4 regions of the Pelorhabdus sp. sgz311001 genome follow, and region 2 is predicted to be linked to each of the others. Evidence: riboswitches for the same ligand, from Rfam matches in the RefSeq annotation. Region 2 holds a riboswitch; each other region holds the start of a gene.
What was found. A riboswitch is a leader RNA that binds a small molecule or an ion and turns the genes downstream of it on or off. The one in region 2 is predicted to bind cyclic di-GMP.
Positions count from the first base shown of each region.

Region 1: another riboswitch for cyclic di-GMP. It lies ahead of AC0MXB_RS15455 (putative bifunctional diguanylate cyclase/phosphodiesterase); the one in region 2 lies ahead of AC0MXB_RS12820 (GGDEF domain-containing response regulator).
Region 3: another riboswitch for cyclic di-GMP. It lies ahead of AC0MXB_RS06515 (hypothetical protein); the one in region 2 lies ahead of AC0MXB_RS12820 (GGDEF domain-containing response regulator).
Region 4: another riboswitch for cyclic di-GMP. It lies ahead of AC0MXB_RS06325 (ATP-binding protein); the one in region 2 lies ahead of AC0MXB_RS12820 (GGDEF domain-containing response regulator).

Region 1 is NZ_JBVXUT010000006.1:133,852-141,083, reverse strand. It holds gene carB (carbamoyl-phosphate synthase large subunit) at 1-1,369, shown strand, start outside; gene AC0MXB_RS15475 (dihydroorotate dehydrogenase electron transfer subunit) at 1,362-2,123, shown strand; gene AC0MXB_RS15470 (dihydroorotate dehydrogenase) at 2,120-3,031, shown strand; gene pyrF (orotidine-5'-phosphate decarboxylase) at 3,043-3,765, shown strand; gene pyrE (orotate phosphoribosyltransferase) at 3,765-4,337, shown strand; cyclic di-GMP riboswitch class I at 4,398-4,483, shown strand; gene AC0MXB_RS15455 (putative bifunctional diguanylate cyclase/phosphodiesterase) at 4,553-6,268, shown strand; tRNA gene AC0MXB_RS15450 (tRNA-Asp) at 6,349-6,425, shown strand; tRNA gene AC0MXB_RS15445 (tRNA-Gly) at 6,430-6,504, shown strand; tRNA gene AC0MXB_RS15440 (tRNA-Trp) at 6,512-6,587, shown strand; gene AC0MXB_RS15435 (3-hydroxyacyl-CoA dehydrogenase family protein) at 6,767-7,232, shown strand, end outside.
Region 2 is NZ_JBVXUT010000005.1:16,720-23,951, reverse strand. It holds gene AC0MXB_RS12845 (PAS domain S-box protein) at 1-518, shown strand, start outside; gene AC0MXB_RS12840 (EamA family transporter) at 643-1,509, opposite strand; gene AC0MXB_RS12835 (DMT family transporter) at 1,931-2,350, shown strand; gene AC0MXB_RS12830 (ClbS/DfsB family four-helix bundle protein) at 2,497-2,796, shown strand; gene AC0MXB_RS12825 (carboxymuconolactone decarboxylase family protein) at 2,865-3,179, shown strand; cyclic di-GMP riboswitch class I at 3,297-3,380, shown strand; gene AC0MXB_RS12820 (GGDEF domain-containing response regulator) at 3,511-4,419, shown strand; gene AC0MXB_RS12815 (YifB family Mg chelatase-like AAA ATPase) at 4,498-6,012, opposite strand; gene AC0MXB_RS12810 (HAD family hydrolase) at 6,169-6,516, shown strand; gene AC0MXB_RS12805 (methyl-accepting chemotaxis protein) at 6,581-7,232, opposite strand, start outside.
Region 3 is NZ_JBVXUT010000002.1:88,484-95,715, reverse strand. It holds gene iorA (indolepyruvate ferredoxin oxidoreductase subunit alpha) at 1-753, shown strand, start outside; gene AC0MXB_RS06520 (indolepyruvate oxidoreductase subunit beta) at 755-1,327, shown strand; cyclic di-GMP riboswitch class I at 1,377-1,463, shown strand; gene AC0MXB_RS06515 (hypothetical protein) at 1,524-1,778, shown strand; gene AC0MXB_RS06510 (hypothetical protein) at 1,931-2,197, shown strand; gene AC0MXB_RS06505 (hypothetical protein) at 2,246-2,806, shown strand; gene AC0MXB_RS06500 (serine protein kinase) at 3,051-4,979, shown strand; gene yhbH (sporulation protein YhbH) at 5,018-6,199, shown strand; gene AC0MXB_RS06490 (SpoVR family protein) at 6,192-7,232, shown strand, end outside.
Region 4 is NZ_JBVXUT010000002.1:46,161-53,392, forward strand. It holds gene AC0MXB_RS06305 (Fur family transcriptional regulator) at 1-200, opposite strand, end outside; gene AC0MXB_RS06310 (P1 family peptidase) at 350-1,324, shown strand; gene AC0MXB_RS06315 (hypothetical protein) at 1,636-1,776, opposite strand; gene AC0MXB_RS06320 (GntR family transcriptional regulator) at 2,073-2,738, shown strand; gene AC0MXB_RS06325 (ATP-binding protein) at 2,841-3,278, opposite strand; cyclic di-GMP riboswitch class I at 3,368-3,452, opposite strand; gene AC0MXB_RS06330 (CoB--CoM heterodisulfide reductase iron-sulfur subunit B family protein) at 3,647-4,504, opposite strand; gene AC0MXB_RS06335 (succinate dehydrogenase/fumarate reductase iron-sulfur subunit) at 4,501-5,460, opposite strand; gene AC0MXB_RS06340 (FAD-binding protein) at 5,460-7,169, opposite strand; gene AC0MXB_RS06345 (Fe-S-containing hydro-lyase) at 7,203-7,232, opposite strand, start outside.

The DNA of each region.
Region 1 (7,232 bases), on a different contig from region 2:
GTTAAATATCCTTGATAAGGAACAACCTGACGGCATTATTGTGCAGTTTGGCGGTCAGACTGCTATCAATTTGGCAGGGCCTCTGGCCAAACGGGGTATTCAGGTTCTTGGTACAAGCGTTGACAATATTGACCGAGCGGAAGATCGTGAACGATTTGATGCGTTGTTAGAAGAACTCTCCATTCCACGGCCGAAAGGTGAAACGGTTACTAATGTCGACGAAGCAATTGCTGCCGCGGAAGGTATTGGCTATCCTGTAGTAGTTCGTCCTTCTTACGTGTTGGGCGGTCGGGCCATGGAAATTGTCTATAGCACGAAAGAGCTTATTGATTACATGGAACATGCCGTAAAAGCGTCGCATGAACACCCTGTGCTTGTGGATCGCTACATGCAGGGACGGGAAGTCGAAGTTGACGCCATATCCGATGGTACGGATCTCTTGATTCCTGGTATTATGGAGCATATTGAACGAGCTGGGGTTCATTCCGGCGACAGTATTGCTGTCTATCCGGCACAGACCTTATCTGATAAGGTTCTTAATATGATCGTCGACTATACGAAGAAATTAGCTACCGGATTAAACGTAAAAGGCTTGATCAATATTCAATATGTAGTTGTGGATGAACAGGTTTATGTTATCGAAGTAAATCCTCGGTCCAGCCGCACCATTCCGTTCCTTAGCAAAGTAACCAACATTCCCATGGTAAACTTAGCTACGCGCGTTGCTATGGGCGCGACACTGAAGTCGCTAGGCTGCCCAATCGGCCTGTTACCGGAAAAACCTTATGTAGCAGTAAAAGCGCCAGTCTTCTCCTTTGCGAAAATGCAGCAAGTTGATATTTCACTTGGACCTGAAATGAAATCAACTGGGGAAGTTATGGGTCTCGATTATCACTATGAACGGGCTCTTTACAAAGCGCTGATCGGATCAAACATGAATATTCCTCGCGAAGGAACTGTTTTGATCACTGTCAATGATAAAGATAAATCGGAAGTTCTGTCGATCGCCAAAGGGTTTGAAGAACTGGGCTATCAGCTCATGGCGACAGAAGGAACGGCGAAGTACTTGACTGATCGAGGAATCGCCGTGAGTCGTGTGCCGAAAGTCAGCGAAGCGCCGCCGCATATTCTTGATCTCATTCGTAGCAGCAAAATCAATCTTGTCATTAATACGTTAACACGTGGCAAGGAACAGGAACGTGACGGCTACAAGATTCGTCGGGCCACTGTCGAAAATGGAATTCCTTGTCTTACTTCGCTTGATACGGCAAATTCTGTTCTGCGGGTACTTACAGTTATGCGTGAACGGCGTCTTACCTATGTTCTTGCTCTACAGGACTATGTAGAAGGAAGGGATTATTTTGGCTAAAGTTCGAGAAGAAGCGGCAATTGTATCTCACAAGATTCTAGCGCCGACTCTGCGCGAGCTTGTGCTAAAAGCGCCGGAGATTGCGGCTATGGCTCAGCCGGGGCAGTTTGTTCATGTGGCCGTCGGCGCGACTCATATTTTGCGGCGCCCCATCAGTATTGCTGATGCCGATGCGAAGCAAGGAACGATTACTTTAATTTATAAACTAGCAGGCCAGGGCACTATTGCCCTGGCTGATAAAAAAATTGGTGAACTAGTGGATCTGCTAGGCCCATTAGGAAACTCTTTTGCGGTGCAAGGCGAAAAAATTCTGCTGGTAGGCGGCGGGATTGGTACTGCGCCGCTCATTTATCTGGCAAAATCTCTTTGTCCAAAACCCATGACTGTCGTCATGGGCGGACGAACAGCGGAAGAAATGATTTGGCCGGACTATTTCAAAAGTGTTTGCCAAGATATACAGATTACTACGGATGACGGAACTTGTGGTACAAAAGGTCTGTGTATTGATTTATTGCCGGAAATTTTAACAAAGGGCTATGACATGATTTATACTTGTGGTCCGAAAATTATGATGGAGGCTGTGGCGAAGGCGGCGCAAGAAGCGGGTGTGCTTTGCCAAGTTTCCTTAGAAGAATATATGGCCTGCGGCGTGGGGGCTTGTCTTTCCTGCACTTGTGCGGCGAAAGGCGAAAAACGCGTTAAGGTTTGTACCGATGGACCTGTCTTTTTTAGCAGCGAGGTGATGTCTTTATGAACCGTTTAGCTACAGAAATTGCTGGGATTTCCATGAAAAATCCAGTTATGAGCGCGTCGGGAACTTTTGGTTTCGGTCTGGAATATCAAGATTTTGCGCCGCTCGAAGATTTAGGCGCTGTTGTCGTCAAAGGTACGACCCTATTACCTCGTGCTGGCAATGCCGGTCATCGCATCGCCGAAACACCAGCAGGTATGCTGAATGCTGTTGGTTTGGAAAATCCCGGTGTGGACGTTTTTTTAACGGAAATTCTGCCGAAGGTTTCTACGTATGGCACGCCGATCATCATTAATATTTCGGCGAATACAGTAGAAGAATACGGTATATTAGCGGCTAAACTGGCTGATGCGCCGATTGCCGGTATTGAGATCAATATATCCTGCCCGAATGTCAAACAAGGCGGCATGGCTTTTGGCGTTCAGGAAGAAAGCGCCGCCAGCGTAGTGCGGGCAGTAAAAGCCAATACAGATAAACCGGTCATTACGAAACTCTCGCCGAACGTTACGGATATTGCTTCTATGGCTAAAGCGGTAGAGGAAGCCGGAACGGATGCGATCTCTTTAATTAACACACTTCTGGGCATGGCCATTGATATTCACTCCTGGCGACCCATTCTAGGGAACGGCATGGGAGGTCTATCAGGGCCTGCTGTGAAACCTGTAGCTGTGCGTATGGTTTATCAGGTAGCTCAGGCCGTTTCTGTCCCTGTAATTGGTATGGGAGGCATTATGACAGCAGAAGATGCTGTTGAGTTTTTCCTGGCTGGCGCCAGCGCCGTTGCCGTAGGAACAGCGAATTTTATGAATCCTTCTGCTATGGTTGATGTGGCGGCAGGGCTTGACAATTATTTGGCGAAACGGGGCATTTCCCATATTAGCGAGATTGTTGGTAAGGTGAAATTTGGATAAGGAGAACAGGTATGAGTGCGAAAAGTAATTCACGCTGTATCGTTGCTTTAGATGTAAATACGCTTGAGGAAGCAAAACAGATTGTTGACGAACTAGGCGATTCTGTCAGCTTTTATAAAGTAGGCATGCAGTTTTACTATAGTCAAGGCAATGAGGTATTGCGTTATCTGCAATCCAAAAACAAATCGATTTTTTTAGATTTGAAGCTTCATGATATTCCTAATACTGTGGCAAAAAGTGCGGCAGCGCTTTCGAAGTTAGGCGTTTCGCTAATGACACTTCATTCTCTTGGCGGCTTTGCTATGATGCAGGCCGCCGCTCAAGCTGTGAAGGAAAGTGCTGCGGCGGAAAATCGTGAGGTCCCCAAACTTTTAGCTGTTACTATATTAACAAGTATGGACGAGGTAGCTTTGAAGCAAGTGGGCTGCCCGCTTGCGATTGGTGAAGAAGTTTTAACGTTAGCTAAGCTAGCTAAATCGGCGGGGATGGACGGCGTTGTCGCTTCGCCTCATGAAGCCGCGATGATTCGAAAAGCCTGCGGCGACGACTTCTTGATCGTCACGCCGGGAATTCGACCAGCCGGAGCAGCATTGCAAGATCAAAGTCGCGCCAGTACGCCAGCAGCGGCTCTTACGGCAGGGGCAACGCATTTAGTTATTGGGCGGCCTATTACGCAGGCGGCCGACAAGAACTTGGCCGTAGAAAAAATACTAGCAGAAATGGAGACGGTATGATGACTGAAGCAGAAGTAAAAGAGTTATTTATACAAACTGGGGCGATTTTAGAAGGCCATTTTCTATTGACCTCTGGCCGTCATAGTATGATGTATGTTGAGAAATTTCAGGTACTGCAGCAGCCGAAACATACCGAAACGTTATGCAAAGCTTTAGCTGAAAAATTTCGTGATGCTAAGATTGACGTAGTTATCGGACCGATGACTGGCGGTATTCTTTTGGCTCATGAAGTGGCTAAAGAGCTTGGTACAAGAGCGCTCTTTACGGAAAGGGAAAACGGCAAAATGGCACTGCGGCGCGGTTTTTACGTCGATCCCGGTGAACGCGTTCTCGTCGTGGAAGATATCGTTACAACAGGTGGCTCGGTGCAGGAAGTGATTGACACAATTAAACCAACAGGCGGAATTATTGCTGGGGTGGGGATTCTTGTGGATCGCAGCGGTGGTAAAGCTTCCTTTGAAGCGCCGACTGAGGCGTTGTTGCATCTTGATGTGGCGTCTTTTGCACCAGAAGAATGTCCCGCTTGCAAAGCCGGAACTCCTATTACCAAACGGGGCAGTCGGAAAATTTAAGTAAACTATTTAAGAAGTCCTGAATTGACAGTTATTAGCATGTTATGATATAAATAAAGATAATGAATATGGCAAACTTATCGAAAGATAAGGACGCAAAGCTATGGGTCTAAAGACAGGATGTCTATGATTGCCAGGTTGCTCCCTGTATAGATAGACCAGGTGTCAGGCCTGGTCTTTTATTTTTTTGAGAGCGCGAGGTAGGAGGATTTTTTGTGAAGAAAAATGATTCTGAGTCGGTAGGAAAGGCGCAAGAAAAGATTTTGTTTGCCGAAATAGAAGCGCAGATTCAAAAATATCAGGTTCTCGCAGAAAAGACAGGAGATATTATTTTATTTATAGCTTTAGAAGGGCAAATTCTAGCAGGTAATGATGCTGCGCTTCGTGTCTATGGCTACTCAGCGGAAGAACTCACAGCTTTAACGATTTTTGATGTGCGGGAAGACGGTACGGAAGCAGCTCTAATTTTAGAACAGATGAAATTAGCCGGAGCCGCCGGCGTTTGTTTTGAAGCAAAGCATAAGCGGAAAAATGGTACGGTTTTTTACGTGCAGGTTCAATCGCAACGAAGCATTGTAGCTGGGGTGCCTGTTTTATTGAGTATTATCCGTGATATTAGTCATCGCAAGCAGATGGAAGAAAGACTATGGCATTTGGCCCACTATGATTATCTTACAGATATTCCAAACCGCTACTATTTAGAAGAACATTTGAAAAAGACAGGCACAAATGGTTGTGTGGCGCAAAAAAGCGCGTTACTGCTACTTGATTTTGATAATTTTAATCTTGTCAATAATTCGTATGGCCATAAGGCGGGTGACCGTTTATTGCAACAGGCTGTAAAATTATTGAAGCGCAACCTGCGTAAAGGTGATTTTTTAGCCCGTTTAGGCGGCGATGAGTTTTTAATTTTTCTGTATGAGACTACCTTGGAAAAGGCGAACTGCATGGCTACAAGGCTCTTAAAAACATTAGAAAAAGAAAACTTTTATGTCGATGCCAGCAAAATTCCTCTTCGCGTTACGGCAAGTATTGGTATTGTCTATATTGATGAAGCGGTTGAAGTAAAACGTATTTTTTCTTATGTAGATGCCGCGGTTCATCAGGCTAAGGAAGCCGGAAAAAACCGGGTTATGCTTATCAGTGATATTGATGACCGTCGTCGTATTTTTGAAATGAATCGCAAAGTGGCTTTAATTTATCAGGCATTACGACGTGATCAGTTTAAACTAGTGTTTCAGCCTATTTATCAGTCAGGCAAGGGCATTATTCATTATGAGGCGCTGATCCGGCTAATAGATGGTGACCATATTATTTCACCAGTTGACTTTATTCCTGTGGCGGAAAAGAGTGGTCTCATAGCCTCTATTGATCGCTGGGTGATATCGAAAACACTTTCGGTACTTGAAAATCAGCCGCAGTTAAGAATTTTTGTGAACTTATCAGGTTTTACCCTGAGTGATGAAGGGCTCTTAAGCTGGATTGAACGCTCTATACTAGAAAGCGGCATAGAGCCAAATCGACTTGGTTTTGAGATTACAGAAAGTGCGACAATCAAGGATTTATCAATAGTAGAAAAATGGATTAATGGTTTAAAGAAGCTCGGCTGTCATTTTGCTCTAGATGATTTTGGTGTCGGTTTCTCTTCTTTTTCTCACTTAGGAAAGCTGCCAGTTGACTATTTGAAAATTGATGGATCCTTTGTAAGAAACCTAGAGAATAATCCCAAGCAACAGGCTCTTGTACAAGCGATGAATGCGGTAGCCCATACGTTGGGAAAGAAAACGATTGCTGAGTTTGTCGAAAATGATGCCATTTGGCATATTTTAAAGAAATTAGAAGTTGATTGTGGGCAAGGTTATTATTTAGGGAGACCTGCATCTTTAGAGGAAGTTCTTGTCTCCAAGCAGTTTTGTCAAAGCTGCTGCTAAGGTAAATGCGAGAAGAAAAAGTACTAGTAAAAAGTTCTTGCCAAAGTATATATAATATGTTATTATATAAAAGCTGGTTCGGCCCGGTAGTTTAGTTGGTTAGAATGCCGCCCTGTCACGGCGGAGGTCGTGGGTTCAAGTCCCATCCGGGTCGCCATATTGCGGAAGTAGCTCAGTGGTAGAGCATCGCCTTGCCAAGGCGAGGGTCGCGAGTTCGAATCTCGTTTTCCGCTCCAATTTCATAGGGGTATAGCTCAATTGGTAGAGTAGTGGTCTCCAAAACCATTGGTTGAGGGTTCAAGTCCTTCTGCCCCTGCCAGAAACTCAAAAGAGATGCATTTTATGCATCTCTTTTTTATACGAAAATTTAAAAATAAGGAATATATTTAGTCGTAATAATTTTTACAGTGCAAGAATCGGTTAAAAATGTTATAATTATTCTATAATTTGTAAAATTACAAAACGCTTTTGCAACTGAGTTGATGAGGGGGAGACAGAATGGATGTAAAAGACATTAAAGTCATTGGGAACCTAGGTACTGGAACCATGGGTTTTGGTACAGCTTTGGCCTTTGCCATGGCCGGCTATGAAGTAAAAATGTATGGTCGGTCTGAAAGCAGTATTGAGCGCGGCGTTAACAGTATCAAAGGCGCCTTAAAAACTTATGTCGCTAATGGCTTGGTAAAAGAGGATGATGTAGCATCTATTTTAGCGCGTGTAGAAGGTGTAACAACACTGGAAGCCGTTGCTGAAAAGGCTGATTTCATTATTGAATCTGTTGCCGAAGAACTGGCTATTAAACAGGAAATTTGGGGTAAGCTTGATAAACTTTGCGCGCCTCATACCATTTTTGCCACAAATACGTCTGGCTTGAGTCCTACTGCGATTGCTGAACCATTGCAGCGCAAAGATAAATTCGTCGTAGCTCATTTCTGGAATCCGCCTCATCTAGTTCCACTTGTCG
Region 2 (7,232 bases):
CCACGACTGATTTGCGAGATTTTGCAGCTACAATGGAACGTTTACGGGCAATTTCTACTTCACCGCAACGGGAAGACGATTGCTCGGCTTTGTGTCTTAAAATAGGAACTCTAGAAAAATTACCTGTAGTATATCGATTTCAAAGTGCAGAAAGATATGAGCAAATATTAATAGCATTATCAGCAATTTTTCAGCGTGTTGCAGGAGACGAAGCTTGCAAGTTAGAAGCCGTTATAGGAGAAGCGCTCAGTAATGCCTGTCATTATGGCACAAATATTTGTGTGAAAGTGAATAAAGTAGGTGCAGCGCTGGTGATGCGGGTAAAAGATGATGGGCCAGGATTTGGCGGTAATGAACAGATTATGCGCTACCGCCATTGTGGCTTAGCACAGGTTTTTGAACAGGTGATCTCCTGTGAGAATGGACGAGGGATTCCAATTATGTTATCTTGGACTGATAAAATGATTTATAATGCCAAGGGTAATGAGGTTATGCTAATTAAATATTTAACTAGATGAGTGCTAGCTCATGGGCTATTTAACCGAAAATCAGGCTCTGCCTTCTATTGAGGCAGAGCCTGAAGCATTTTTAAATGCGTAACTATGGTTAGCGGGAATGTCAAATAAATTGAACCAGTACCAATCAGGTTTTTTGTAGGTTACCTACAATGATTCCGCCCAAAATCATGATAATCCCCAGCCACTGCAAGGTGGCGATGTGCTCCCCCAATACAAAGGCTGATAAAAGCATCGCTATAGGAAGTTCTGATGAGGTTAAGATACTTCCAAGGCCGACTCCAATTTTCGGAATCCCAATGGAGAACAATAATGGAGGCAGGACAATACCAAATAATCCCAGTAATATGCTATAGGGCATTAATTGTAAAAGTACAGGCATATTTATGAGGAAAAATGGTGGTAGAAAACAGAAGATGGTTGCTGTGGCGCCAATCGACATAAGTGCACTTTTCAGAATGGGGGAAACGTCACGCGCAACTGTTCCGCTGCTGAGAATCACTAGAGAGTAAGAGAACGCTGCTGCAGAACCCCAGATCATTCCTGGTGAAACAAAGACATTATTAGTCCCCGTTTTTATTCCAGTAGCAAATAGTGATCCAATAAGGAGTACAGTAATTGCTACGATTTTTTGCCATGTAGGAATTCGCCGAAAAAATATTCCTTCCAATAATACTCCAATCCAAATGAATTGGAATAAAAATATAATTGCTAACGAGGCATCTAACGTTTGTAATGACTTATAATAAAAAACAGTCGTTAGTCCAATCGGCGAACCACATAAAACTAATAACAAAGTTTTTTTCCATGGGATAAATTGTTTTCGCTGAAACAACACTACAGCCCAGAGAAGCAACATGCCGAAAAATCCTTGTGATCCACAAACATCATTTACTGTAAAACCACTTGCGTAAGCAATCTTGACAATCGTAGAAAGGATGCCATAACTGCATCCACCTAAAAATACTAGAAATGCATAAGAATTTCTTGACAAAATATCTCCTCCCAATAAAAAACGCCACACAATATCCCAATAGATATTGTGTGGCGAAAATAGATTTCTCTAGAAAAATCCACATCCAAAGATGGTTTTATGATTCAGTTTTAAGCTTATCTAAGCATAGCAGTTTTCTTTTTGTTCGTCAACAACTGAAAATTCTAAGGGAATATAGTTAATACTTGGTTTATGATTCACTTTATATCCGAATTTAAATCAGAATTTAAATCAGAATTTAAATCAGAAAGAAAAAATTGTAGATCGTTATAGAAAATTAAATTTTTAGCCGTTTCAACTGTTGACTATTTTTAAGATAATTTGTTTTTTGTATAATAGAGTTAGTATTTTGTAAATCAAAATATGGTTTAGATATAAAGAGAAGAAATGAGAAAACTACTAATATAAGGGGAGAAACATAATGCTAAGCGTCTTAGCGGCGATTATTACTGGAATAATTTTACCAATACAAGGAGCTATTAATTCGCAAATAGGAAAGTTATCGGGACAATTTATTATGATTATAGGAGTCTCAATTTTTCAGATTTTATTTGCATTATTTTTTGTTTTATATAATCAGCAAAAGATTAGTGATACAATATCTACTAAAGCCTTGATTTCAGGAATGATGGGGATTTGTGCAATGTATGGCTTTTCATACTCTATAGCGAATATTGGAACATTAAAGGTATTTGCCTTAGTATTAGCAGCTCAGATTATTACCGCGGCTGTCGTTGATCATTTTGGACTTGTTGGTGTTGAAGTTTCGCCGATAACATACAATAAAGTAGGAAGTTGCATACTTATACTGACTGGGGTTTATTTGTTAGCTAGATCTTAGAGAGTGCCAATAACTGCTCATAAAATCCTGTAACTTTGTTCAAATTAGTTTTAAAGCGTGTTGAAATTTGAGGTATTAATCAACCTTAGATATTTTTGTTTATTAAATTTGAAGTGATTATCAAAAATGGAGTGTGGCCATGATAAATGATACAATACAATAGTAAAGTTGAATTAATTGCCGCTATACAAAAGACTTATTTGCTTTTTGACAAAGAATTTGATGAGATTCCAGATGAAAAAGGAAATGTTCGCATTGCGCAAGTGGATAAAACGCCGCAGGAAATGCTAGCATATCAGCTCGGATGGTTAAATCTTATTATGGGATGGGAAAAAGGGACAGTAACAAAAGCGAATTGGCCAATGTGGAAGTGGATACATATAAATTCGGTTGCGCCTTTTAAGAATTTTAGAACCAAGATTAGGAGATGGAAAAAGAATGCTTGACCCAGCGATTATTGAAATCTGTAAACAACAAAATAATGTGCTATTTAGGAGGAATTTATTTGAAAAATATGAGTAATGCATTTGACTGTTTTTTAAAAGAAGCTCCGGAACAATCGAAAACATGGTTAGAAACTGTTCAAAAATTAGACGAGGCTAGTAGCCTTGATTCCAAAACAGAAGAGATTGCTTATATTGCTGTTTTAGCGGCGGTTGGACTGCTAAGTGGTCTTCCTTTTCATGTAAAACATGCTCAGGAGTTAGGTGCTACTAGAGATGAGATTAAAAGTGCAGTTTTATTAGCGCTCCCCGCAGTAGGAAATAAGGTGATTACTGCGTTGCCGATAGCACTTGAAGCCTATGATAGTGAATTTAAAGGAAAGTAGACGTTTTGTTTATTTCAAGAAGATGAGGGAATGAAAACCTGTCAGATGTATTATTGGATACATTTGACAGGTTTCTTTGAAATTTTGAATCATTATGGTATAATTTTCATTAAAGAAATATTTGGTAGGCAAACCACCCGAAAGGATGGGACGCAAAGCCGTGGGTCTAAAGGAATTTTCTAAGACTGCCAGGTTACATCATTAATTACGATGATAACCTGGTTTTTTATTGCAATAAAATGAGAAGTCATTGATGTAGCTATCACTAAAGTTATCGTTCCATGTTGGCTTTGTTTTCTGAACTTTAAAGTGGAAGAGAAAGGACGATAAGATGAATTTTGGTAAGCAGACAGTTCTTGTTGTTGATGATGAAAAATTTCACTGTAATTTATTAATGAAAATTTTGCAAGATAATTATAGTGTTTATTGTGCAACTTCCGGGTCACAGGCTTTAAAGATCATTATATCTCGAAAAATTGATCTTATTTTATTAGATATAATGCTACCAGATATTGATGGCTACGAAATTTGTCGGCGAGTTAAAGAAAATCCGGCTACTCAAGACATAGTAGTAATATTTATTTCTTCCAATTCCTCTCCGCGGCATCAAACAACAGGGTTTTCAATGGGAGCGGTTGATTACATTACGAAGAACACGGACATAGCAGTTATAAAAGCCCGTATTGAGAGTCAGCTTGAATTAAAAAAGCAAAGAGACATTTTAGTGAGTTTGTCAATGATTGATAAATTGACAGAGATATATAATCGTCGTTTTTTAGAAGACGCATTAAATAAATTATGCCTTAGCTCATATCGTAATAATGAATATTTATCAGCGATAATGATTGATATAGATTTTTTTAAAAACTACAATGATATCTATGGGCATTTAGAAGGCGATGAGTGTTTGAGAATGGTTAGCCAAACAATAAAAAATTCACTTTCTAGGTCAATCGATATTGTCGGTAGATATGGTGGAGAAGAATTTGTTGTCTTACTGCCAGCAACACCACTTAGTGGTGCAATTGTAGTTGCCCAGAGGATTCAAGAAAATATAAAAAAATTAGCATTAAAACATGAGATGTCAGATGTAAGTGAGTTTGTCACAGTTAGCATGGGAGTTGCATCATTGAAACCAAATGATGATTATAAACCGGCTAAGCTCATTAAACGCGCTGATATAGGACTTTATAATGCAAAAAGAGAAGGAAGAAATTGCTATATTTCTATCGAAGAGTGAAGTGGGAATATCTTAAATTCTGTAAAAATCTCTAAGCTGGCATGAGCTTAGAGATTTTTATTAATTACTAAACTATTTCTACGCTTTAAATAAAGGATTGCGAAATTGAATTGCTTCAGCAATGTGACGATCTGTAATTTGTTCTTCTTGATCTAAATCGGCAATTGTTCGTGCTACTTTTAGAATTCGATCATAACCGCGAGCACTCAGCTCTAGTTTTTGAAAAGCGCCTTTAAGTAATTTTTGTGCACTTACAGTTAAACAACAAGTTTTTAACACCTGTTTATGGCTCATTTGTCCATTGCAAAAAATACTCCATTGTGCCAATCTCTCTTGCGTCAGATTTCTTACCGCGATGACTCGTTTACGGATCGTTTCTGATGGTTCACCTTGCGATTTTAGGGATAAATCATCGTAAGAAACAGGTTCTACCCACAAATAAATATCAATCCGATCAAGCAAGGGGCCTGAGATTCTATGTTGATATCGTCGAACCTCTTGTTCAGAGCAGGTACAGCGATCACTGGGGAAAAAGCCGCAATTGCATGGATTAGCAGAAGCAATTAATACGAATCTAGCAGGAAATGAAATAGTGGCATTTACTCTAGCAATAGTTACAATACCATCCTCTAAGGGTTGCCGCAATACTTCAAGCACCTGACGTGAAAACTCGGGCAGTTCATCGAGAAATAATACGCCATGATGAGCCAGACTTACTTCTCCCGGTCTAGGGATTCTCCCGCCACCAATCATGCTTGCAGCTGAAAGTGTATGGTGAGGGTGGCGAAAAGATCGTTTTCGTATAAGGCCTGAAGGCCTCTGCAATTCGCCGCTGACGCTATAGATTTTAGTTACTTCTAATGCTTCTTCTTCTGTAAGTGGCGGTAAAATAGAAGGCAGTGCTTTCGCCAACATTGTTTTTCCCGCTCCAGGTGGGCCGACCATAAGTAGATTATGGCCGCCAGCAGCGGCAATTTCCATAGCTCTTTTAGCAACAAGTTGCCCTTGAATATCAGCAAAATCGAATTCGTAATTGCCGCTAAAAAATGCTTCAGGCTCTGCCTCAATACAAGGCAGAGCCTGATTCTCTGTCAAATAACCAACAAGCTGGCGTAATGTAGCGGCAGCTCCAACAAAAGGATTTCCCATAAGTAATGCTTCAGATCCGTTTTCCGGCGCCACATAAACAGCATGTAGTTCCTGATTTTTTGCGGCTATGACCATTGGTAAAATACCACTTATCGGCCGCAAACGACCTTCTAAAGATAATTCGGCCGAAAAAAGACAATTGTTAATTTTGTCCTGAGCGAGCTGTTCACTAGCGCATAAAATTCCCATAGCGATAGGCAAATCTAATCCAGAGCTATCTTTTTTGAGTTCTGCTGGAGCTAAATTTACAGTAATACGTTTTTGCGGATATATAAATCCAGAATTTTTTAAAGCAGACCGAACCCGTTCTTTTGATTCTCTAACAGCGGTGTCAGGTAATCCCACGATATCAAAACAGGGAATTCCGTTACTAATATCGACTTCTACAGTAATAATAATTCCGTCAAGGCCAAGCGTCGTAGCGCCAAAACTTTGTGCATACAATTTTGTCCCCCCAAGAAGTTCTTTATAGTTCTCTTTTCTTGCTTTCTTTTTTTATAGAAAAAAATCCTCTTTGCCAAACCTTTAGAACTAGAGCATCTATTAGATATTTTTGGGGATACTTAGTATTTCGAAATAAATCATAAGGAGCAAATAATAATGGTCAAAACCGTTGTACTTGATTTTGATGGTGTGATCCACAGCTATACAAGTGGATTTCAGGGAGTTGAAGTTATTCCTGATCCACCTGTTACTGGGATAAAAGAAGCAATTGAGGAGATTCGAAAGCATTATCGGGTTGTGATTGTGTCTACTCGCTGCCATCAAGCTGGAGGAAAAGAAGCTATTAATATATGGTTAAAACAATATGGCATAGTCGTTGATGACGTAGCTGTACACAAGCCACCTGCAATAGTGTATGTTGATGATAGAGCTATTTGTTTTGATGGTAATTCGAAGGGGTTATTAGATAAAATAAGGCGTTTTAAAACTTGGTATCACAACTAAACTGTCAAGCCATTCTAGTTTAAAACAAGACTATTATGAGTGTTCGTGGGCTTATCTCTCTTTATTAAATTTTGAATTTTAGTACGGCGTTTCTCATTCCTTCTGCCAATCTTGCTAAGGCTTGGCTGGCAGAAGCAACTTCTTCCATTGTAGCCGACTGTTCTTCTGTTGCGGCAGATACGGTTTCCGATTGCTCGGCTGTTTTACGGCTCAAGTCATCAATGATTTTGGCTGAAAATACAATTTCTTCACTATTCGTTGACATCTGATCCATTGTTGTAGAGATACTTTTCATTTGATTAGAGACTCCTATAATTAATTCTGCAATATTTTTGAAAGTTTTCCCGGCGAGAGTTACAACCTCAGTACCAAGTTTTACTTCTTTTGTACCAGAATTCATGGAATTAACGGCTTTATCGGTTTCATTTTGTATTTCCGTGATCAATTCAGCAATTTGTTTTGCCGCATCTTGAGATTGTTCAGCTAACTTTCGAACTTCTTCTGCCACTACAGCAAAGCCTCGACCTTGCTCTCCCGCTCTTGCTGCCTCAATTGCGGCATTTAAGGCCAAAAGATTTGTTTGGCCAGCGATGCCAGAGATTGTATCAACAATTTGCCCAATTTCTTTAGAACGTTCGCCAAGTTTTTGTACAACTTCAGCCGAGGCAAATACGGTTTTTTCAATATTATTCATTTGAGTGATTGCCTTTTCTACC
Region 3 (7,232 bases), on a different contig from region 2:
GGCTGTCCTCATCGCGGGTTCTTTTATGAACTGGGAAAACGTAAGAATGTAGCGATTATGGGCGATATTGGCTGCTACGCTTTGGGCGGCGGCGATCCCTTAAATGCCAAAGACGCTGCCAACTGTATGGGCTCTGCTCCCAGTGTGGGGCATGGTCTGCAAAAGACTTTCCACTATTTTGGGGAAGATACGCGAGTAATTTCTACAATCGGCGACTCTACCTTTTTCCATACTGGTCTTATGAGCTTGATTGATATTGTCTATAATCGCAGCAATACAATTACTTGTATTCTTGATAATCGAATTACTGGTATGACAGGCCATCAGGATCATCCTGGCACTGGTTATACACTGCAAGGGATGCCAACGAAAGCGCTTGATATTGCTTCTGTGGTAAAAGCCATTGGCGTGGATCATGTCAAAACCATTAATCCTTTGCGCCTTGATGAAGTCAGTGAAGCGCTCGATTGGGCCTTGGCCCTTGACGAATCTTCGGTCATTATTACACGGTGGCCTTGTGTGTTAAAGAAAGCATCGCCGCAAGATCACGAAGAATTCGGCAACTATTTGGCAAAATGCAAAATTGATCAAGCGAAATGTATCGGTTGTAAAAAATGTATCAAAACAGGCTGTCCAGCCCTTCGTTTTGATAAGGCGGCGAAAAAGAGTTCGATCCATGCGATGCAGTGTGTGGGCTGCGAGGTTTGTGCGCAGGTTTGTCCGGTACAGGCGATTGCCAAGGAGGGGAAATAAGATGGCGACGAAAAATATTTTATTAGTAGGCGTTGGCGGCCAGGGAACCATTTTAGTGAGCAAGATTTTATCTACAGGTCTTATGGCTGCCGGCTATGACGTAAAAATGTCAGAAGTACATGGCATGGCCCAACGCGGCGGCAGTGTGAGTACCCAGGTTCGCTATGGTGAAAAGGTTTATTCACCCATTATTGGTAAAGGCGAAGCCGATATTCTCGTATCGTTTGAGCAGATGGAAGCGCTGCGCTGGTTAGATTATTTAAAGCCTGATGGCAAAATCGTTGTCAATGATTATCAGATTCCCTCAGCGCCGATTTTAAATGGAAAGTGCGATTATCCTACAGGCATTTTAGAAACTTTACAGGAGAAAGCGGCAACGACGATCATAGCTGCAGAAAAGATAGCCCTTGCGCTGGGCAATGGTCGCTGTATGAACGTTGTTTTATTCGGTGCTTTAGTCAAGGCGATGGACCTTACCACAATCCATTGGGACGAAGCAATGAAAGAACAGATTAAGCCCCAGCTTGTTTCAATCAATCAGGCCGCATTTCAAGCTGGGTTAGAGACAGTCTGATAGTTGCCAAGCCTTAAGGGGCATGGTATCATAAGAAAGAGTCAGCAAAAGAAAACGTCGGCAAACTTATCGAAAGGTAAGGACGCAAAGCTTTGGATCTAAGGACAGATCTGTCTATGAGCGCCAGGTTGCAATCAATTTGATGAGCAGCCTGGTTTTTTGTTGCTTAATTTAGGCAAATAAGGAAGGGTTTTACATGTTACAATATTTGGCCCGGCTCTTGGGCCGCTGTGAATGTTGTGGCCGTAAGGCTACGCGGCGCCTTGAAATGTATGACGATGGGCAGAATAAGTCCAAAGGGCATTATTATTGTGAAAGCTGCCTGAGTGAAGGCCTAAATCAAGCTGTTTCAGGCGAGTTTTTAGCTACAGGAAAAAAATTCACCTTATTTCATTCTGCGAATGAATTGGAACGAGCTGGTATTGCTTGTACTAATTTTTTGCAGAAATAGAACAAGAATAAAAAACCGCCGCAGTAAGCTTACGACTACATGAATGCTTACTGCGGCGGTTTTTTATTCTAAATAGAGGATTTGATCGGATTTTAGCGAAAAAGAATAAAAATAAAGATTTTCAGCCTGCAAGTAATGAGTGAGGTGCCAGGATGCGCTATTGTATTTTTTGCGGTGTAGAAATACCGAAAAGTGCTTTGTTTTGTCAGATCTGCGGCAAACGACAACCAGATCAAACGGAAGAAATGGCTGAGGCGGAAGCGGAAGCTGTAGAAACTGAGTTGGCAGATCCAGCGCCGCCGACTGGGCTGGCTGCTTTTTTGGCTTCGCCCAAAAAATTAGTGATTGCTGGAGTTGGCGCTTTTGTCGGGCTAATTATCATAGTAACTTTTGTTATTGTTGTTGTAACGAAAAAATAAGCAGTCTTTCAAATCTGTATAGATTGGATATTTCGGAGGAGATTAGCTATGTATTGTCCTCAATGCGGTGTGACCATCAGTGTGGAAGGAAATTTTTGCGGCAAGTGTGGCAAGGATGTGGCCTATCTAACACAATCAGATAAACAGCCAAAAGCTGCCGTTCCTGCTTCGCCCACAGAAGAACTCGCCTCACCAGTACCAGAGACTACAGCGACGGAGGGTTTGGTTATTACAGAAGCCGAAGTAGCAGCGGCTGCTAAGGCGGCTGAAGAGTTGTCAGGCGAAGGCGGTGACTCAGCGAAAAAAGCGGACGAAGCATCAGAGCAAGTACCAGAGCCAAAACCGCCGCAAGTGGGTGCATTGTCTGGCGGTAGCGCCGATCATAAAAAACCTGCTGTCGTTTATTTTTGTAACTCTTGCGGTACGGCTGTTTTTGCTGAAGATAACTATTGCTACGAATGCGGCAAAAAGACACAAAAAGAATATTATTGTCAACAAGCTGCCGGTTTTACGAAGAAGAAGAAAGTTCTATTTGGCCTTATCGCCCTTACCGCTTTTTTTGGTACGGCATGGCTGATGTATCGTTTTGCTAAGTCTTGGTTTCATTAACTTATTGGTGATTCGCGCTATTTACGTTTGAGGCATGATTTAGTTTTGCTATCATAGTATATTTTAGTATATTTAAAATTTTCTTTATCAGTATTCATGTTATTTTGTTATAGACATCGATAAAAAAATCTGCTATATTAAATCAAATGGTAAGCCGTGTCTTCTCTGAAGGGATAAAAATTCTTTTGGTGTGATGGCTTATCATTTTTTTATTATAATTGCATGCAAAGAAGGGGGAGAAAGTATGGCAAATTTTGATTTCGTCAGTCTGATTAAACAAGATCGGGTAGAGAGAAAGCACGAGCATTTTTCTGGCACGCTGCTTGATTATCTGAAAATCGTAAAAGAAAATCCGAAAGGAGTCATGCTAGCTCATCAACGCATGCATGAACTATTAACAGCGCCAGGCGTTGATATTGTAAGAACAGAAGAAGATCCGCGCTTGAAACGGATTCATGGCAATGATACGCTGCGGCGTTATCGTTTTTTTGAGGATCAGTTTTTTGGCATCGATAAAAGTATTATGAAAATCATGCGTTATTTCCACTCTGCAGCTATGAAAGGTGAGGAATCACGGCAAGTTTTATATTTAGTAGGGCCTGTAGGTGCAGGAAAATCTTCTTTGATGGAAGCGTTAAAACGGGCCTTGGAGATGAGTCCGCCGATTTACACTCTGGAAGGCTGTCCGATGCGGGAAGAGCCGCTGCATCTAATTCCTAAACATTTACGACCTCAATTTGAAGAAATTCTTGGTGTTAAAATAGAGGGGGATTTGTGCCCAGTATGCCGTTATCGTTTGAAAAATGATTTTCATGGTGAATATGAACGATTTCCTGTAACTGTGGCTGAGTTTTCCATCCGTTCCCGCAAGGGCGTTGGTGTTGTACCGCCGGTTGATCCTAACAATCAGGATACGTCGGTGTTATCTGGCTCTGTCGATATATCAAAAATGGATTTATATTCGGAAGACGACCCGAGAGTTCTGGCTTTAAATGGTGCTTTTAATGTGGGCAATCGCGGGATTGTGGAGTTTATTGAAGTGTTTAAAAATGATGTAGAGTATTTGCATACGATGATTACGGCGACACAGGAAAAATCAATTCCATCGCCAGGCAAAGGCTCGATGATTTATTTTGACGGAATTATTTTAGCTCACTCCAATGAAGCGGAATGGAATAAATTTAAGTCAGATCATACGAATGAAGCGATTTTGGACCGGATTGTCAAAGTGGAAGTGCCCTATTGCCTCGAACTAGACGAAGAAGTGAAAATTTACCGAAAAATGCTGAATAATAGTGCTTTTTCTGCTCATATTGCGCCACATACCATTGAGATGGCTTCGATGTTTGCCATTTTGAGCCGACTCTCTCCTTCAGCCAAGATTGATCCCTTAAATAAGCTTAAGATTTATAATGGCGAAGAAATTGTAGAGAAGGGCTCTACCAAAAAGGTCGATATTTTTGAACTCAAAGATGAGGCGCAACGGGAAGGCATGACTGGCATTTCTACTCGCTTTATCATGAAAGCGATTGATACGACTTTATCGGAATCTGAATCGAATTGTATCAATCCGATTGCGATTATTGATACTTTGATTAAAGCAGTTAAAGAAATGGCTATTGGCGATGAAGAACGAAAACGCTATCTTGGTTTCATCCAAGACACAATTAAAAAAGAATACAATAAGCTCTTAGAAAAAGAAGTGACGCGGGCGTTCATTCATGGCTATAAAGAACAGGCTGAGAGCCTCTTCAATAATTACCTCGATCATGCCGAGGCGTTCGCTAATTCATCAAAGATCAAAGATCCTCACACTGGCGAAGAGCTAGAACCTGACTTGAAATTTCTGCAGTCGATTGAAGAACAGATCGGCATTAGCGGTTCTGCTGCCGCCGGTTTTCGCCAAGACGTAACATCGTATATGTTTTCGCTGCTGCGAAATGGCGGCAAGATTGAATATAAAAGTTATGAGCCTTTAAAAGAAGCGATTGAAAAGAAATTGACGGCTTCGGTAAAAGAGTTATCGCGGGTTATTACCAAAGCCAAAGTGCGTGATAAAGAACAAGACGGTAAGTATGATGCGATGGTCGAAGAAATGAAGCGAAGCGGTTATTGCGATCATTGTTGCAATGTGATTTTAAAATATGCCGCAAATAATCTCTGGAAAGATTGATTTTTTGAATTTGTATGACAGGGGAGGGGAAGGGCGCCATGGCTGTCTTTAAGGATGGTAGCAAGGCTAGTTCCGATCGTTCCCAATGGGATCGCAAGCGACATCGCGAACTAGTCGAAGAAGCGATCAAAAAAGATCTTGGCGGCATTGTGGCCGAAGAGAGTATTATTGGTCAAAGCGGCAATAAAAAGATAAAAATTCCCATTAAGGGAATTAAAGAATATCAATTTATTTACGGGAAAAATACGCCAGGAACTGGTTCAGGCACAGGCGGTGAGGCGAGAGGTCAGTCGATTGGTAAGACAAAAGAGGGTCAGGGAGAAAAGATCCCTGGCCCAGCCGGCAGCGATGCAGGGGAAGATATTTTTGAAACAGAAATTACTCTTGATGAGTTAGCAAATTATCTTTTTGAAGATTTGCAGTTGCCTGATTTAGAACGGAAAAAGTTTTCGCAACTGGAAACGCGCCATAAGCATAAACGTTCCGGTTTTCAGAAAAAAGGAATTCCGCCGCGGTTGGCTAAAAAAAGAACGCTTATTGAAAAAATTAAGCGCCAGCAGACAAGCTTACGGGAAGCTGACGTTGCAGCAGGAGAAGAAGAACGGCCGCGAATTCCCTTTCGGGAAGAAGATCTTAAATATTACCGTATTAAAGAGGATGTTGATTATCACTCTAATGCAGTCGTATTGTGCATTATGGATACTTCCGGCTCGATGGATCAGACACGTAAATATCTTGCTAGAAGCTTTTATTTTCTCTTATATCAATTCGTCCGCTACAAATATGAACAGGTCGAAGTTGTTTTTATTTCTCATTCCACCGAAGCTAAGGAAGTCACAGAAGCAGAATTCTTTCACAAGGGTGAGTCAGGCGGTACTTTTATTAGCAGTGGCTATAGCAAGGCTCTGGAGATTATTGAGCAACGCTATAATCCATCGATCTGGAATATTTATGCCTTTCATTGTTCCGATGGCGACAATTGGTCGGAAGACAATGAAAAAGCGATTACTTTGGCCAGCAAGCTTTGTGAAATTTGCAACCTCTTTGGGTATGGCAATGTGGGCGCGCCACAGTGGGGCAGTACGATTCAAGACGACTTTGCCAAGAAAGTAAAAGCGCCGAATTTTGTAATGACATCTATGCTGACTAAAGATGATATTTGGCCGTCCTTTAAGAAAATTTTAGAAAAAGAACAGGCAGGAGGGGAGGATTATGAATGATTATACCTTAGCAGATCTTGCCACCTGGAATGAGAGGATTGAGCAGCTTGTTGGAAAAATCGGCCTGAATACCTATGAGCAGCACTTTGAACTGTGTAGCTATGAGGATATGCTTTGTTATGAAGCCTATGTGGGGATGCCATCTCACTACCCCCACTGGAGCTTTGGCAAAGCTTATGAACGGCAAAGAACGTTTTATCAGTATAATTTGACGGGCCTACCTTATGAGATGGTTATTAATTCCGATCCCTGCATTGCCTACCTCATGCGTGATAATACGCTGCTCTTGCAAATTCTTACAATGGCGCATGTTTATGGCCATAATGATTTTTTTAAAAATAATCGCCTATTTAGACAAAATACCAGGGCGGAATATACGATTGAAATGTTTAAGGCCCATGCGGATCGGATTCGTAGCTATATTCAAGATCCCACGATTGGCCCACAAAAAGTGGAGCGAATTTTAGATGCGGCTCATGCACTGAAATTTCAAATTCCCCGTACTATTTTGCCCAAACGCCCCCCAGAGCAACAAGATGAAACGGCGGAAAAAGCGGGTTTAGATTCGTTTCACCATGATTTGCTGGGCTTTTTAGGCGAAAAAGGCAAACTGAGTGAATGGGAAAAAGATTTGGTTCACATTGTAAGGGAAGAGGCGTTGTATTTTGTGCCGCAGATTGAAACAAAAATTATGAATGAAGGGTGGGCCAGCTATTGGCATTATCAGATTTTGCAAGAAATGGATTTGCCGCAAAGTCTCCACCTGGAATTTTTACAGCGCCACAATTTAGTGATTCGGCCCCATCAGGGGCGCATTAACCCCTATTTTGTGGGGTTTAAGATCTTTGAATATCTTGATAAGCGGGACGGACGCGAGTCACTTATGGCGATTCGCCAGGACGAGCGTGATCAGTCTTTTCTACGGCGCTATTTAAATGAAGAATTATGCCGTGATCTCCACCTCTTTACTTATGAGGCAAAAGGTGAAAATTTTGTCGTAAGTGAGGTCGCTGATGAACTAGGCTGGCGCAAC
Region 4 (7,232 bases), on a different contig from region 2:
ACAAAACCGAGCATAATAAATAATTTCAAATTGCGATAAATGGTATCAAGACCTACATCAGGGTGGGTTTCTCTGACCTTCTCTAAAATCGTATGGGCATTCATAAATTCTTTTGACTCAGCCAAAGCCCGAAGAACCGCCCGTCGCTGCGGTGTCATTTTATAACCTTGTTCTTTTAGGGCTTGAAAAACCTCTTCCACTTCTAACACCTTCCAGCTTCTGTTACGTCTTTCTCTCATTATAACGAATTCAACCAAGCCTAACAATCCCTTTCTGACTGAAGCGTCCAAGCGTAAAAACAGGAATCCGCCGGGTCATACCGAATATTTTTAAAAACGGAGGCGATGGCATGATGAGTAAACGAACAACCACCCCGCCAAAACTTGAAACTCTGTCATTACAGGCCTTTCCTGCCTTAAAAATTGGTCATGAACAAGATGAAACAGCCAAAACAGGCTGCACTGTCATCTTATGCACCAACCAGGCAGGCGCCACAGGCGGAGTTGACGTGCGCGGCGGCGCTCCTGGCACAAGAGAAAGCGACTTGCTCCGTCCAGAAAATACAATCGAGAAGATTCACGGCATTATTCTATCTGGCGGTAGCGCTTTTGGCCTAGATGCGGCCGGCGGCGTCATGCAGTTTTTGGAGGAACAAGGAATTGGCTTTGATGTGGGCGTTACGAAAGTTCCCATCGTTCCGCAAGCTGTATTATTTGATCTCACTTATGGCGACTGGCGCATAAGACCGAATCAAGCAATGGCCTATAGGGCTTGTGTCAAAGCCTTTAAGGCTGTCCCCTGGGAAGACGGCAGCATTGGCGCCGGTACCGGGGCGACAGTGGGAAAAATTCGTGGCATGGAATATGCTATGAAAGGCGGCCTGGGATCCGCCTGCTTTAAAATTGGTTCACTTTACGTAGGAGCTCTTGTTGCTGTAAATGCCGTAGGCGATATCGTTCAACCTAGTACAGGCAAGATTCTGGCAGGCGCTCTAGCTGATGATCATCAAACCTTCTTAAACACGGAGGAATATATTTTAAAAACAAATTATCAGAAACCGGTGACGTTCTCACGAGAAAATACAACCATTGGTCTAATCATGACCAATGGACGACTCACCAAGGCGGAAGCAAACAAACTGGCCACTATGACCCATGATGCTTATGCTCGAACCATTCGCCCAGTTCATACGCTTCATGACGGTGATACGATCTTTACCATGGCTACCAATGAAGTCGATACAAATCTAGACTTTCTAGGCGTCCTTGCGGTAAGAGCAATGGAACAAGCTATTTTAAACAGTGTAAATGCTATTACAAAATAACAAAGAGAGTCTTATTTGCTATTTCTTGCAAATAGGACTCTCTTTGTTTTCTTGTGCATCATTAAAATGGGATTTCATCCTTTTTAGTTTCAACGTACCAGAAGATTCGTTGCTTAATTGCGCCACGAATGTCTACCTTCATAAAAATCCTGCGAAAACGAATTTTTATGCATGACAAGGTATAAAAAAAGCAACCCATCTAACTGGATATAACTATCCAATTAGGTGCGACGCCATTGTCGCAATACGAATAGAACTTCTTGCTCCGCTGCCTTTCGTATTTTTTACTTTTTACTGACATTCTAACGCAATCAATGTTCGGCAAATAATCCAAGTTCAAAATCAAGCCATTTTTGTTCTTCCAGTAATTCTTCCTGATCTTTGTCCAAAATCTCTTTCGCTACTTCTTGCGCCATAATTTCTTCTTGTGCATAGGCTTCCATTACGAACATATCATCACGCCTCCCTTATGTTTTAATTGATGTATTTTTGAATTAACGTATACATCAATTATGTAATACATTATAACAGTCTTTGTTTCATTTGGCTATACCCCAAGAAAAAGTTTTTATTTTTGGACTATTTTGCCAATATCATGTTATACTATCAATAGGTATTTTACAAGGTTCTATCGGTTTTCAAATAAATTAACTAAAAATTTATAATTATCTTATTAGTAGCTATTAGAGTATTTCGTAAGTTATAATAAAATATTAGAGAGTGAAATTTTTTTTAATGGAGGCCCGCTATGCCCAAAGATTTAGAATTCCTTTCTACTAATGATACCTCGCTACGCAATAAGGTATTCCAACATATCAAAGCGCAAATCATCGAAGGAGCCTATTCCCCCGGCGATATTCTGCTAGAAACAAAATTAGCCGATGAGTTAGGCGTAAGCCGCACCCCCATTCGCGAAGCAATTTGGCTGCTGGAAGTAGAAGGTTTAGTAGAAACGACCGCAAAAAAAGGCGCTATTGTCCTGGGAATCTCGGCGAAAGATGTCGCTGATATTTGCGCTATGCGCCAATTGCTAGAAGGCTTGGCTGCCCGTTGGGCTACTAGTCGTTTAACCGAAAATGAACTGAAAGAACTACAAAAAATTGTTGATCTTACGGAGTTTTATGCTCAAAAACAAAATATGGAGGAAATTGCTGAGTTAGATAATAAGTTTCATCAGCTCATTTATGAGGCTTCTGGCAGCAAAATGCTTAATTTGACGTTAAGCAATTTGCATAAATATATTAAGCCAGCTCGCTTAAACTCCATTGCTGTAGAAAATCGTTTATCCCAAACGATTACGGAACATATTACGCTCATGGATGCCTTTTATAAACGTGATCCTGATGCTGCCGAAAAAGCCATGACCTATCATGTAAGTATGGCGCACCGTAACATTACCAGCCTCCATCACTAAAGGCCCGCAAAACTAAAAAAACACTTGGTTTCTAATCGAAACCAAGTGTTTTTTTATTACAACATGCCCAAGAAAGAAAAATCTAACTTTACGCCGCACATATCAGGTAATCTTTTTATCGTTTTGGGATAAACAAGGTTCTGATAGCATCTTCGCTAACAATATTTCCGTTCCTTGCCTGTTGTAAAAAACACAATCCGCCGCCGCTTGCATAATCAGCAGGCCACGACCGCCTTCACGCCAGAGCTCTTCTTCGAGGCACTTATGACTATCTTGTGCTCGTTTTGACGCTGTAACCAAACCTAGTCCTTGATGCTTCAAGCGAATCACGAGTACGCTGCCTCGCAAAATATCCATCGTGAGCTGACAAGGCTTGCCTTCACTAAAACGCAAGGCATTATTGACTGCTTCATTCACAGCAACTTCCATCATATGATATTGTCCTAGTAGCACTTTTTGCAAAAAACATTTTACAAGCGGTCTCACCAGTTTAAATTCAGCATAATCGCAAAAAGAAAAGACAATTAAACGCGGTCTCATTCTTCTTCCTCCCTCATTTTTACAGCTCTGGAGGAATACCAAAAAGCAGGGAACCGCCCCCTGACCTCAGAGCATGCTTAAAGATCCAGCATGGCAGCCTGGCAATCCTAGGTAAAAACCCTTAGATCCAAGGCTTTGCGTCCTTGCCTTTCGGCAAGTTTGCCTAATATTTCACTAAGTAACTAATTTAATTTTACTGTAAAAATTCATAAAAAGTCAAGGAAATAACTGCCGTTTTTTTTACTAAAACACCATAAAATTACAAAATTCCAACTACGTTGTTTTTAAAAAACCTCTCAGAAACATCGCCGCTAAGCGCTGTACTGAGAGGTCTCTAGCATTGTTTAAGCTACAGCTAACAAATCAAGTTACAGCTTTAAAACTGCCGTGCTAACAATATGGCGCTTCATGCCCAATTCATCCTGCGACAGCCCTAAAGCTAGACCGATGAGCTGCGACATATGAAGAATGGGGATTTCCTTGGCCGCACCAACTGCAGCCTGTCCTTCTGGGTGGAACATATCAAGCTGCATCTGACACAGCGGGCAAGGCGTAACGAGACAGTCTGCCCCTGCTTTAATCGCGCTGAGGTTCGTTTCTCCCGTCATCTTAAGCACACTGTCACGCGCTGGATATACAGCATGGAAGCCACAACATTTCAGTTTGGCATCAAACTCGACCGGTTCAGCTCCCAATGCGCGAATCAGATCTTCTAAAGAATGAGGCACTGCATGATCTTCAAAATTCATAATTTCAGGCGGTCTTAGCAGATGGCAGCCATAATAACCAGCCACTTTCATACCTTGCAAAGGGCGCACTACTTTTCCCTTTAATTTATCAAGACCATAGTCGCGAACAAGCGCCCACAGTAAATGAGTGATTTCGCTTGTTCCTTCATACTTCATCCCCGCCTTAGCTAGAATCGGGTTTACCTTTTCTTTCATGCCATGATCTAATTCATGTTTTGCTTTGCGCAGCATGAGCGTACAAGTATTACAGACCGTCATAATATCAAGCTTCAGGCCTTCGGCCAAAGCAATATTACGGGCATTCACGGACAGAGCTGTTAACTCATCAATATCTTGTACATGAGAGGCGCCGCAGCAAGTCCAGCCGGGAAGCTCAACGAGTTCAATTCCTAGTTTTTTCGCAACGGCAAGTGTTGCCATCATATCTTCTTTGGCCGCCGCTTCGAGGACACAGCCAGGAAAAAATCCATATTTCATTCTTTCTCCGCCTCCTTGACTGCTTTCATAATGGCTCTCACTTTGTCAATTCCCTGCACTGGCGTAGCCGAGTGAATCAGATGAAGCGGATTTAATTTGCCGCGAACAAAAAGACGCATAGCAAAAGCAGCGCGAGTCGACGACTTTAACAAGCCTTCGGTTTTCACCGACATGGTCGCTTCGTTTAAGCGGCCTGTTTTGGCAATATCATCTCGGAAGGCCATACCATGACGAGCGCCCATATTATCAGTCATACCAGCTTGCACCGATTTTTGCCGTAATTTTGATATATCTTCCGCTGGCTCTAAATGTTTCGGACACTTGGTCACACATTCCTGACAGTGAACGCATTTCCACAGGCCTTTGGCCATAGCTGGCGTCAAATGAGCCATAAAATCTTTATCACGCGAGTCAGCTACAAATTTCTGAGCTTTACTAAAAATAAAGGGCTCTAAAAAGTCTCTTTCATCGGCGCTGAGCTTATTACATTCAGACGCACAAGAACCACAGAGAATACAGTCAGCTTGCTGACGTATCTTTTTAAAATCTTCCGGCGACTGACGACAGCCGCTTTTCGCCGTAAACTGTTCGTCAGGAATCAGCCACGGTTTGACTTCTTTTAAGCGCTGCGCCTTGGGCTCCCAGTCCACAACAAGATCGCGAATAACTTTGAAGTTTTGAATTGGGCTAATTTCGAGCGTATCGCCAAAACGCGCTGTCACATCATCAAGACCAACTTCACAAGCTAGCATAGCCTGGCCATTGACGCGAACGGCACAAGCGCCGCAGACAGCAGACCGACAGGCAGCTACGAAAGTCAGTGTCGGATCCATCGTATCTTTAATTTTTATTAAACCCCATAAAATCGTTTTGCCAGGCTCATGAGGAAAACTGTATTCCTGTACAAAGGACTTATTATCTTGAAAACGGTGTATTTTATAGGTAATCTGTCGCATTAGTATTTCCTTTCTGCCGGTTGATGCTTCGTAATGACGACCGGCCGGTAGGATAATTTATAATCAGAACCATCTTTGGTGATCAGCGTATGTTTTAAGAAATTTTCATCATCGCGCTTTGCATAATCATCACGCAGGTGGCAGCCCCGGCTTTCTTTGCGGGCTAAAGCGCCTGTTACAACAGCCTTGGCAATTGTCAACAGATTCCCCATTTCCACATAGTTTACGAAGGCGCTGTTAAATACACGGCTGCTATCGCCGACTACGCAAGTTTGGTATTCAGCAAGCAAACCATCAACGACTTGTGCTGCTTTTACCATATCGGCTTCATTGCGGAATACGCCCACATTGTACCACATGATTTCGGCCAAGCGATCACGAATCGACGCAACGGTAGCGCCTTTCGTACGGGAAACAACTTCTTCAAAACGTTTTTCCCAGCCTGTTGCGGCTTCACTTAGCAAATTTTCACCGGTAATCGTTCGTTTTCTGGCACAATCGCTAGCGCCCATGCCTGCTACTTTACCAAAAACCATTACATCAGCAAGCGAGTTGCCGCCCAAACGATTCGCACCGTGAATAGATACGCAAGCTGCTTCCCCGGCGGCAAAGAGACCGCTGACCGCTGTAGCGCAGGTTTTATAATCGACTACGTCTATGCCGCCCATCGAATAATGGCAGGTTGGACGAATCGGAATCGGTTCTTTCACAGGATCAACATGTTCAAAAGAAATGGCCAGATCACGAATACCATGAAGTTTCTCGATAATCGCCTCTTCTGGTAAATGACGTACATCGACCTGAACATAGGCAGTAATGCCTTCGCCAAAACCACGGCCTTCCTTAATTTCCGTTTCAATGCCTTTGGCAACAACGTCACGCGTAGCAAGTTCCATTTTTTCCGGGGCGTAACGCTTCATAAAACGTTCGCCAAGACGGTTGATAAGATAGCCGCCTTCACCGCGCACTGCTTCTGACATCAAAATACCGGTGCTAGCAAGGCCTGTCGGGTGGAACTGCACCATTTCCGGATCTTTTAGGGCAACGCCTGCTCTAAAGCAAGCTGCCATACCATCGCCAGTAGAAGTGAAGGGATTAGTTGTACGCATCCAATACATCCGACCAGCGCCGCCTGTAGCGATGACTACGCTTTTTGCGGCAATCGGCACAATTTCACCTGTTTTTATTTGTAGCGCCACTACGCCGCGCAGTTCGCCGTCTTCTACAACAACATCTAAGAGCTGCCACTCTTGCAGCACTTTTACATCATGCTTCAAACACTGCTCGTACATGGTATGCAGTATGACATGGCCGGTTTTATCAGCGGAATAACAGGTACGCGGTGAAGATTGACCGCCGAAGTTACGCTGAGAAATACGACCTTCTTTGTCACGAGAAAAGGGAACGCCAAAATAGTCAATCTCGTTAATACAGTCAGGACTCATATTACAGAAAAATTCAATGGCATCTTGGTCGCCCAAATAGTCACTGCCTTTAGCAGTATCGAAAATATGTTTTTCTAAAGTATCGGTCGCATCGGCATTTTTCAGAACGCCGTTAATGCCGCCCTGAGCCATCGCGGTAGCCGAGCGGGTCGGAAATACCTTCGTCATCAAAGCTACATTTAAATCGCCCTGCCTTGCCGCTTCCAGCGCGGCGCGCATACCGGAGCCGCCGCTGCCGATTACTAATACGTCAAAAGTAAGCATATGTCACCTCAATCCAAAATTTTACGCCTATCTTTAGATTTGCGCATAAGGCTTTTGGCCTTG